Regions from separate parts of the Streptomyces sp. NPDC048254 genome, predicted to be linked through region 3. Evidence: riboswitches for the same ligand, from Rfam matches in the RefSeq annotation. Region 3 holds a riboswitch; each other region holds the start of a gene.
The links. Region 3 has a riboswitch for cyclic di-AMP ahead of ACGFZQ_RS06610 (NlpC/P60 family protein). Riboswitches for the same ligand answer to the same signal wherever they lie in the genome.
Positions count from the first base shown of each region.

Region 1 (2,256 bases), on a different contig from region 3:
GGAGCGGGAAGCGGAAGAACCGGAAGAACCGGAAGAAGGCGTCATGCCTCAGTTCAACACCGGCTGCCGGTGCGCCCATGCCGACGCAACGCGAAGTTCTCGTAAAAGCGGAATGCACCCGGGGCCCGTGGACACACCGAACCGGCAGCCCTGACGTCGGGGGGTTGTCGTCAGGGCCGCCGGGGATCAGTGGGGTCCGTCAGGGGTTGAGGCCCTTGCCGCGCAGCCAGGTCATCGGGTCGATGCCGGTGGCCTGACCGCCGGGGTGGACCTCCAGGTGGAGGTGCGGGCCAGTGACGTTGCCGGTGGCGCCGACGCGGCCGATGACGTCACCGGTGGCGACCTTCTGGCCGACCTTGACGCCGATCGAGGACTGGTGGCAGAACCACAGCTCGGTGCCGTCGTCGAGGGTGAGGATGGTGCGGTAGCCGTACGAGCCGGCCCAGCCGGCCTCCGTGACGGTGCCGCTGTGCACGGCCTTGATGATCGTGCCGGTGGGAGCGGCGAAGTCGAGCCCGGTGTGGTAGCCGGAGGCCCACATCGAGCCGGCCTGCCCGAAGGTGCCGGTGATCGTGTAGGAGACGACCGGCAGCGTGTACTGCTTGGCCAGCGCGGCGAGCCGCTTCTGCTCGGCCTGCGCCTTCTCGGCGGCCTGCGCCTGCTCCTTGGCGTCGGCGGCCTTGGCGGCCGCCGCCTTCTCCGCCTTGGCCTCCGCGTCGGAGACCGCCTTGTCGGCGGCGGCCACGGCCTTGGCGGTGGCCTTGACGTCGAGCTGGGTCTGCTGCTGCTCGGCCTGGGCGATGATCCGGCTGCGCAGCGCCTCACCGGCGTCGGCCGAGGAGTCGGAGGAGTCCGAGTCGGTGGCGGTCGTCGTGGTGACGCTGCTGAGCGCGGTCTGGACGGCCTGGTGGCCGCCGTCCTCGCCGAGCAGGGAGTCGACGGAGGACGGCAGGTCGGGCAGGGAGATGGAGACCGGCGGCTTGCCGGTGTTGGCGCTGGCCATGCCGCCCGCGCCGACGGCGGCGATGACGCCGACGCCGAGGACCGTGGAGCTGCGGGCGAGTCCGCCGCCGCGCTGCTTGGCGACCCGGTGCCGGCCGCGTACCGGGGCGAGGGACTCCTCGGTGGGGTTCCACTCCTCCCAGGGGCCCTCGTCGGTGCGGTAGGCGCCGTAGCCGAAGGTCTCGGGTTGACGCTGGCTGGGCACGAACGGGGCTGTCGGAGCAGGCCGGTTGGACGCCACGCGGGCGCACTCCTTTCCTTCCGCTGCCTACCGGGTTAGCTGACGGGTTCGGAGCGGGAAGGTCTCCTACGCGCGTATACCGGCCGTTTCGTACCCGGCGGCAGCCGTGCGATTCACCCCAAGGTGGTGGTTCCCCGGTTCCCTTGCGGGATTCGGCGCGTGCGCGCGGAGCCGTCGCGGGTGACGGCTGGGACGACCGCGCTGCGTTATCGAACGTTAATAGACCCGGCTGCCAGATTCCAAGCTGTTCGCCTTGATCATTAAGCTTTCAAAGCTTGGACTTAACCGCCATGAACGGTCAAAAACGGTCGACTTGACCCTGCGTTCTGTCCAGCTCAGGAGTCACACGCGTTTTGATGGTGACTCAGACGTTATGCGGAGGGCGGTCGTCCGCGCACCGAGGGTGACAATCCCCAGAACGGCGGGGTGATCGCGCTCAGGGCCGTCGTACGGCGAGCAGCGCCATGTCGTCCGTCATGCCACCGCCGGTGTGCCGGCGCACCTCGGCCGCGAGCCGGGCCAGCAGCGCGCCGGGGGCGGTGACGACACGGCCGGCCAGCCGCCGCTCGGGGTCGTAGAACCGGCCGTGCGCGTCCCGCGCCTCGGAGAGGCCGTCGGTGTGCAGCAGCAGCGTGGCCCCGCTCGGGAACGCGTGCTCGGCGGCCCGGTCCGGCCAGGCCCCCAACTCGGCCATCCCGAGCGGCAGCGCGGCCTCGGGCCCCCGTACCGGGCACACCTTGCCGTCGCCGTGCAGCAGCAGGGGCGGCGGATGGCCGCGGTTGACGACCCGCACCGTGCCGTCGCCGCGCGGGAGTTCGGCGAGTACGGCGGTGGTGAACCCCTCGACCGCGTCGAGGCCGCCGCGCCGGACGCCCTCGCGGGCCAGCGCCCGCTCCAGCCGCCCCGCCACCGCCTCCAGCGTGGCCTCCTGCTCGGCGGCCTCCCGGAACGCGCCGATGACCACGGCGACGGCGGCGACCGCACCCATACCCTTGCCGCGGACGTCGCCGACG
Region 1 is NZ_JBICZJ010000020.1:195,884-198,139, reverse strand. It holds gene ACGFZQ_RS41485 (aldo/keto reductase) at 1-45, opposite strand, end outside; gene ACGFZQ_RS41480 (M23 family metallopeptidase) at 200-1,243, opposite strand; cyclic di-AMP (ydaO/yuaA leader) riboswitch at 1,251-1,411, opposite strand; gene ACGFZQ_RS41475 (PP2C family protein-serine/threonine phosphatase) at 1,680-2,256, opposite strand, start outside.
Region 1: another riboswitch for cyclic di-AMP. It lies ahead of ACGFZQ_RS41480 (M23 family metallopeptidase); the one in region 3 lies ahead of ACGFZQ_RS06610 (NlpC/P60 family protein).

Region 2 (2,256 bases), on a different contig from region 3:
CCCGCCTTCGCCGACAGCGAGGTCGAGCGGCTGGTCCGCAACCGCCTCGACGAGATCCCGCACGAGCTGGCCAACCCCAGCCGCCGGGCTGCCAAGCAGCTCTACAAGGAACTGTTCCCGTCGACCACGCGGATGTCCCGTCCGCGCCAGGGCACCGAGGACACCGTAGAGAAGATCGACGCAGCCGCCGTACGCGCGTTCTACGACCGGCACGTGCGGCCGGCCACCGCCACCGCGGTCGTCGTCGGCGACCTGACCGGCATCGACCTGGACGAGCTGCTCGGCGAGACCCTGGGCGCCTGGCGCGGCTCCACCGCCCAGCCCCGGCCGGTGCCCTCGGTCTCCGCCGACGACACCGGCCGTGTCGTCATCGTGGACCGCCCCGGAGCCGTCCAGACGCAGCTGCTCATCGGCCGCGTCGGCGCCGATCGGCACGACCGCGTCTGGCCCGCCCAGGTGCTCGGCACCTACTGCCTGGGCGGCACCCTCACCTCGCGCCTGGACCGCGTCCTGCGCGAGGAGAAGGGCTACACCTACGGCGTCCGCGCCTTCGGGCAGGTCCTGCGGTCCGCTCCCGACGGCAGCGGCGCCGCGATGCTCGCCATCAGCGGCTCCGTGGACACCCCGAACACCGGCCCGGCGCTCCAGGACCTGTGGACGGTGCTGCGCACCCTCGCCTCCGGGGGCCTCACGGACGCCGAGCGCGACGTCGCCGTGCAGAACCTCGTCGGTGTCGCGCCGCTCAAGTACGAGACGGCGGCGGCCGTCGCCGGCACCCTGGCCGACCAGGTCGAGCAGCATCTGCCCGACGACTTCCAGGCCACGCTCTACCGGCAACTGGCCGCCACCGGCACCGTGGAGGCCACCGCGGCGGTCGTGAACGCCTTCCCGGTCGACCACCTGGTGACCGTCCTCGTCGGCGACGCGGCACAGATCAAGGAGCCCGTCGAGGCCCTCGGCATCGGCGAAGTGACGGTCGTCGCCGCGGAGTAACGGCACGCGCGCGCAGAGCCCTGGTGACCATCCGGTCACCAGGGCTCTGAAATGTCCGAATTGGGGCGGAGGTTGCCTGTCTGCCCTGTGGGATGCGCGACAAAATCCGCGTTCCGTTTGAGGATTACGAGAACGTCCTCGTAGGTTCTTCCGGGCTGTCCGCCAGGCACTGCGCCGCACCCGCGGCACCGGACAGTCATCGCCGAGTCCCCGTACGGCGCGAGCCAGGGGAGCCGGGGACCCACGCAGTCCCTGGGGTGAATCGGGCGCCCGCGCGAGCCGCGAGGGGGCCCGTAGGAGACCTTCCTGCTCCGAACCCGTCAGCTAACCCGGTAGGCGAGAGGGAAGGAAAGGACCAGCCTCTACATGGCGTTCATGTGCGCCTCCGGGAAGCACCGTCGTCCCGGCCGGGTGAAGCGCACCACCGCGCAGGCCGCCGGTATCGCGGCCCTCACCACCACGGGTGTCATCGGCACCGTCTCGGCCGCCCCGGCGCTCGCCGCCGAGAACTCCGTCGAGCAGACCGGCCTCACCCCGGTCATCACCGTCAGCGACTCGGTCGCGGACCAGATCGACGCCCAGGCCGCCGCGCAGACGGCCGCCGCCGAGCGCAAGGCGGCCGAAAAGGCCGCACGCAAGAAGGCGGCGGAGAAGGCCAAGAAGGAGCGCGAGGCCGAGGCCCGCGCCGCGCGGGAGGCGGAGCGCAAGCGCCTCAACGCCTTTGTCGCGCCGATCTCCGACTCGTACGTCTCCACCGGCTACAAGACCGGCGGCTCCCTGTGGTCTTCCGGCGCCCACACCGGCATCGACTTCCACGCGGCCACCGGCACGGTGGTGCACGCCGTCGGCACCGGCACGGTCGTCTCCACCGGCTGGGGCGGGTCCTACGGCAACCAGATCGTCATCAAGATGGCCGACGGCATGTACACCCAGTACGGCCACTTGTCGTCGATCGGCGTCTCGGTGGGCCAGAAGGTCACCCCGGGCCAGCAGATCGGCCTCTCCGGCGCGACCGGCAACGTGACCGGCCCCCACCTCCACTTCGAGGCCCGCACGACTCCGGAGTACGGCTCGGACGTCGACCCGGTCGCCTACCTCCGCAAGCACGGCGTGAACGTCTGACCGACCACGGCGCGCACGCGGGGCGCGCGGTACCGCGCGCACGCCCCACGCGGGTTACGGCGCGCACGCCCGGCGCGGCCATCGCGTGAGCGCGGGGCGCAGGGCGCAGGGCGCGCGTCACACCACGGCGTGCGCGTTGTG
Region 2 is NZ_JBICZJ010000008.1:405,491-407,746, reverse strand. It holds gene ACGFZQ_RS24340 (M16 family metallopeptidase) at 1-993, shown strand, start outside; cyclic di-AMP (ydaO/yuaA leader) riboswitch at 1,184-1,347, shown strand; gene ACGFZQ_RS24335 (M23 family metallopeptidase) at 1,360-2,115, shown strand.
Region 2: another riboswitch for cyclic di-AMP. It lies ahead of ACGFZQ_RS24335 (M23 family metallopeptidase); the one in region 3 lies ahead of ACGFZQ_RS06610 (NlpC/P60 family protein).

Region 3 (2,256 bases):
ACGGTGGTGCCGGCGTTCACCTGGTCGTACGTGGTGCGCGGCAGCGAGACGCCCGCGGCCTTCCAGGCGGCCTGGGAGAGGCCGGAGCAGTCGTAGGAGCCGGGGCCGGTGGCGCCCCAGACGTACGGCTTGCCGATCTGCGCGCGGGCGAAGGCGATCGCCTTGGCGGCCTTCGTTCCGTAGGACGAGTCGGAGGAGGACGACGAGGACGACGAGGACGACGAGCCGCTGGAGGTCGACGTCGATGAAGACGACGCCTCCTGCTTCGCGGCCGCCGCCTGCTGCTTCGCGAGCTCCGCCGCCTTGCGTGCCGCCTCGGCCTGCTGCTTCTGCTCGATCTCCGCCAGCCGTGCCTTCTCCTGGGCCGTCAGCTGCGACAGCAGCTCCCGCGCGGAGGTCAGCTTCGTCTGGACGGTGGACTTGGCGGTCTTGAGGTCGTCCTGCGTCTCGGTGAGCGTCTCCAGGCTCTTGGCGGCCTCCTGCCGCTTCGCCATGGTCGCGGACTGCTGTGTGGTGTAGTCGTCGACCGCGTCCTTCTCGCGCGAGGTCAGCCGGCTCATCAGTTGCGTCTGGTCGAAGTAGTCCTGAGGACTGTCCGCGAGCAGGAAGGTCGCCGTGTCGGGCGCACTGGCCCCGGTCCGGTACTGGGCCGCGGCGAACGATCCCAGTTCCTCACGCGCCTTGTTGAGCCGGTCCGTGCGCTCGGCGACGTCGTCGAGCAGGGTGTCGACCTGCTTGCGCTGCTTGCCGGTCTTCTCCTTGGCCGCGTTGTACTTCTCGGTCGCCGACTCCGCCTGCCGGTAGAGGGCGTCGACCTTCTTCTCGACCTCCTCCAGGCTGGGCTTGCCGTCCTCGGGGGGTGCGGCGTTGGCCGTCTGGGAGAGCAGGGCCACGGAGGTGAGGGCGGCGGTGGCCAGGGCGGGGGTGCGTATGCCTGCTACGCGCGTTGCGGACGGACGCGACTTGCGGTGCGACGCCAACGGGGGCGACTCCTTCCATGCTCCGCCTACCGAGTTAGCTGTCGGGTTCGGGCGGGTGGTTCGGAAGGGTTGCCCTACGGTCCGTTCCCCGGTGGGAAGTCGGGACCGATTCACCCCAAGGTTCGGTGTGGGTCCCCGGTTCCGGATGCGCGGCGGCACCCTGGATTCGGCGGAGGCCGTGCGGCCCGGCGACGTTCGCCGGTGGGGGTCGTACGGCCTGCCCGGCACGCTAGCCAACTCGTGTGCGCTGTGTGAAGTTTGATGTGCGATATGCCCGATACATTTTCGTGACCTTGGTGTTGCGGATCGGTCGGATCGGTTGATCAGGGATGGTATGGGGTTACTTGTCCGGTGCGGTCGAGTGGTCCGTACTCTCGGCTGACGGGAGCACCCGTGCTCACGACGCGTGATCGCTGACCGTGAGGGGCCGATTCTGGCGGGTGACCGGGGTGACTTTCCGGGGTGGGGACCGGTTGTCAGTGGGGCGCCCTAGACTCGGAGAGCGATGAGCAGCCTCTTTGACGACAGCTTCCTGGCGAGCCTCCAGTCCCCGCGCGGCCACGAGGAGGAACCCCCGCCGCCGCCCGAGGACGAGCACGTACCGGAGCCGATTCCGGACGACCTGTTCGGCGGGCAGTTCGACGCGCCCCCGGACCGGGACGCCTACTACCGTGACGGCGCCGCCCGCCCGGCCCTGGACCCGGCCGCGCTCCTGGAGGGGCTGAACGAGAACCAGCGGGCGGCCGTCGTGCACGCCGGCTCCCCGCTGCTGATCGTGGCCGGCGCCGGTTCCGGCAAGACGCGGGTGCTCACCCACCGCATCGCGCACCTGCTCGGCGCACGCCAGGTGCACCCGGGGCAGATCCTCGCGATCACCTTCACCAACAAGGCCGCGGGCGAGATGAAGGAACGCGTCGAGCACCTCGTCGGCCCGCGCGCGAACGCGATGTGGGTGATGACCTTCCACAGCGCGTGCGTGCGGATCCTGCGCAGGGAGAGCAAGAAGCTCGGCTTCACCTCCTCCTTCTCGATCTACGACGCGGCCGACTCCAAGCGTCTGATGGCCCTGGTCTGCCGCGACCTGGACCTCGACCCCAAGCGCTTCCCGCCGAAGTCGTTCAGCGCCCAGGTCAGCAACCTGAAGAACGAGCTGGTCGACGAGGAGGACTTCGCCGCCCGGGCGAGCGACGGCTTCGAGAAGACCCTCGCCCAGGCCTACGCCATGTACCAGTCGCGGCTCCGCGAGGCGAACGCCCTCGACTTCGACGACCTGATC
Region 3 is NZ_JBICZJ010000002.1:288,316-290,571, forward strand. It holds gene ACGFZQ_RS06610 (NlpC/P60 family protein) at 1-980, opposite strand, end outside; cyclic di-AMP (ydaO/yuaA leader) riboswitch at 989-1,162, opposite strand; gene pcrA (DNA helicase PcrA) at 1,486-2,256, shown strand, end outside.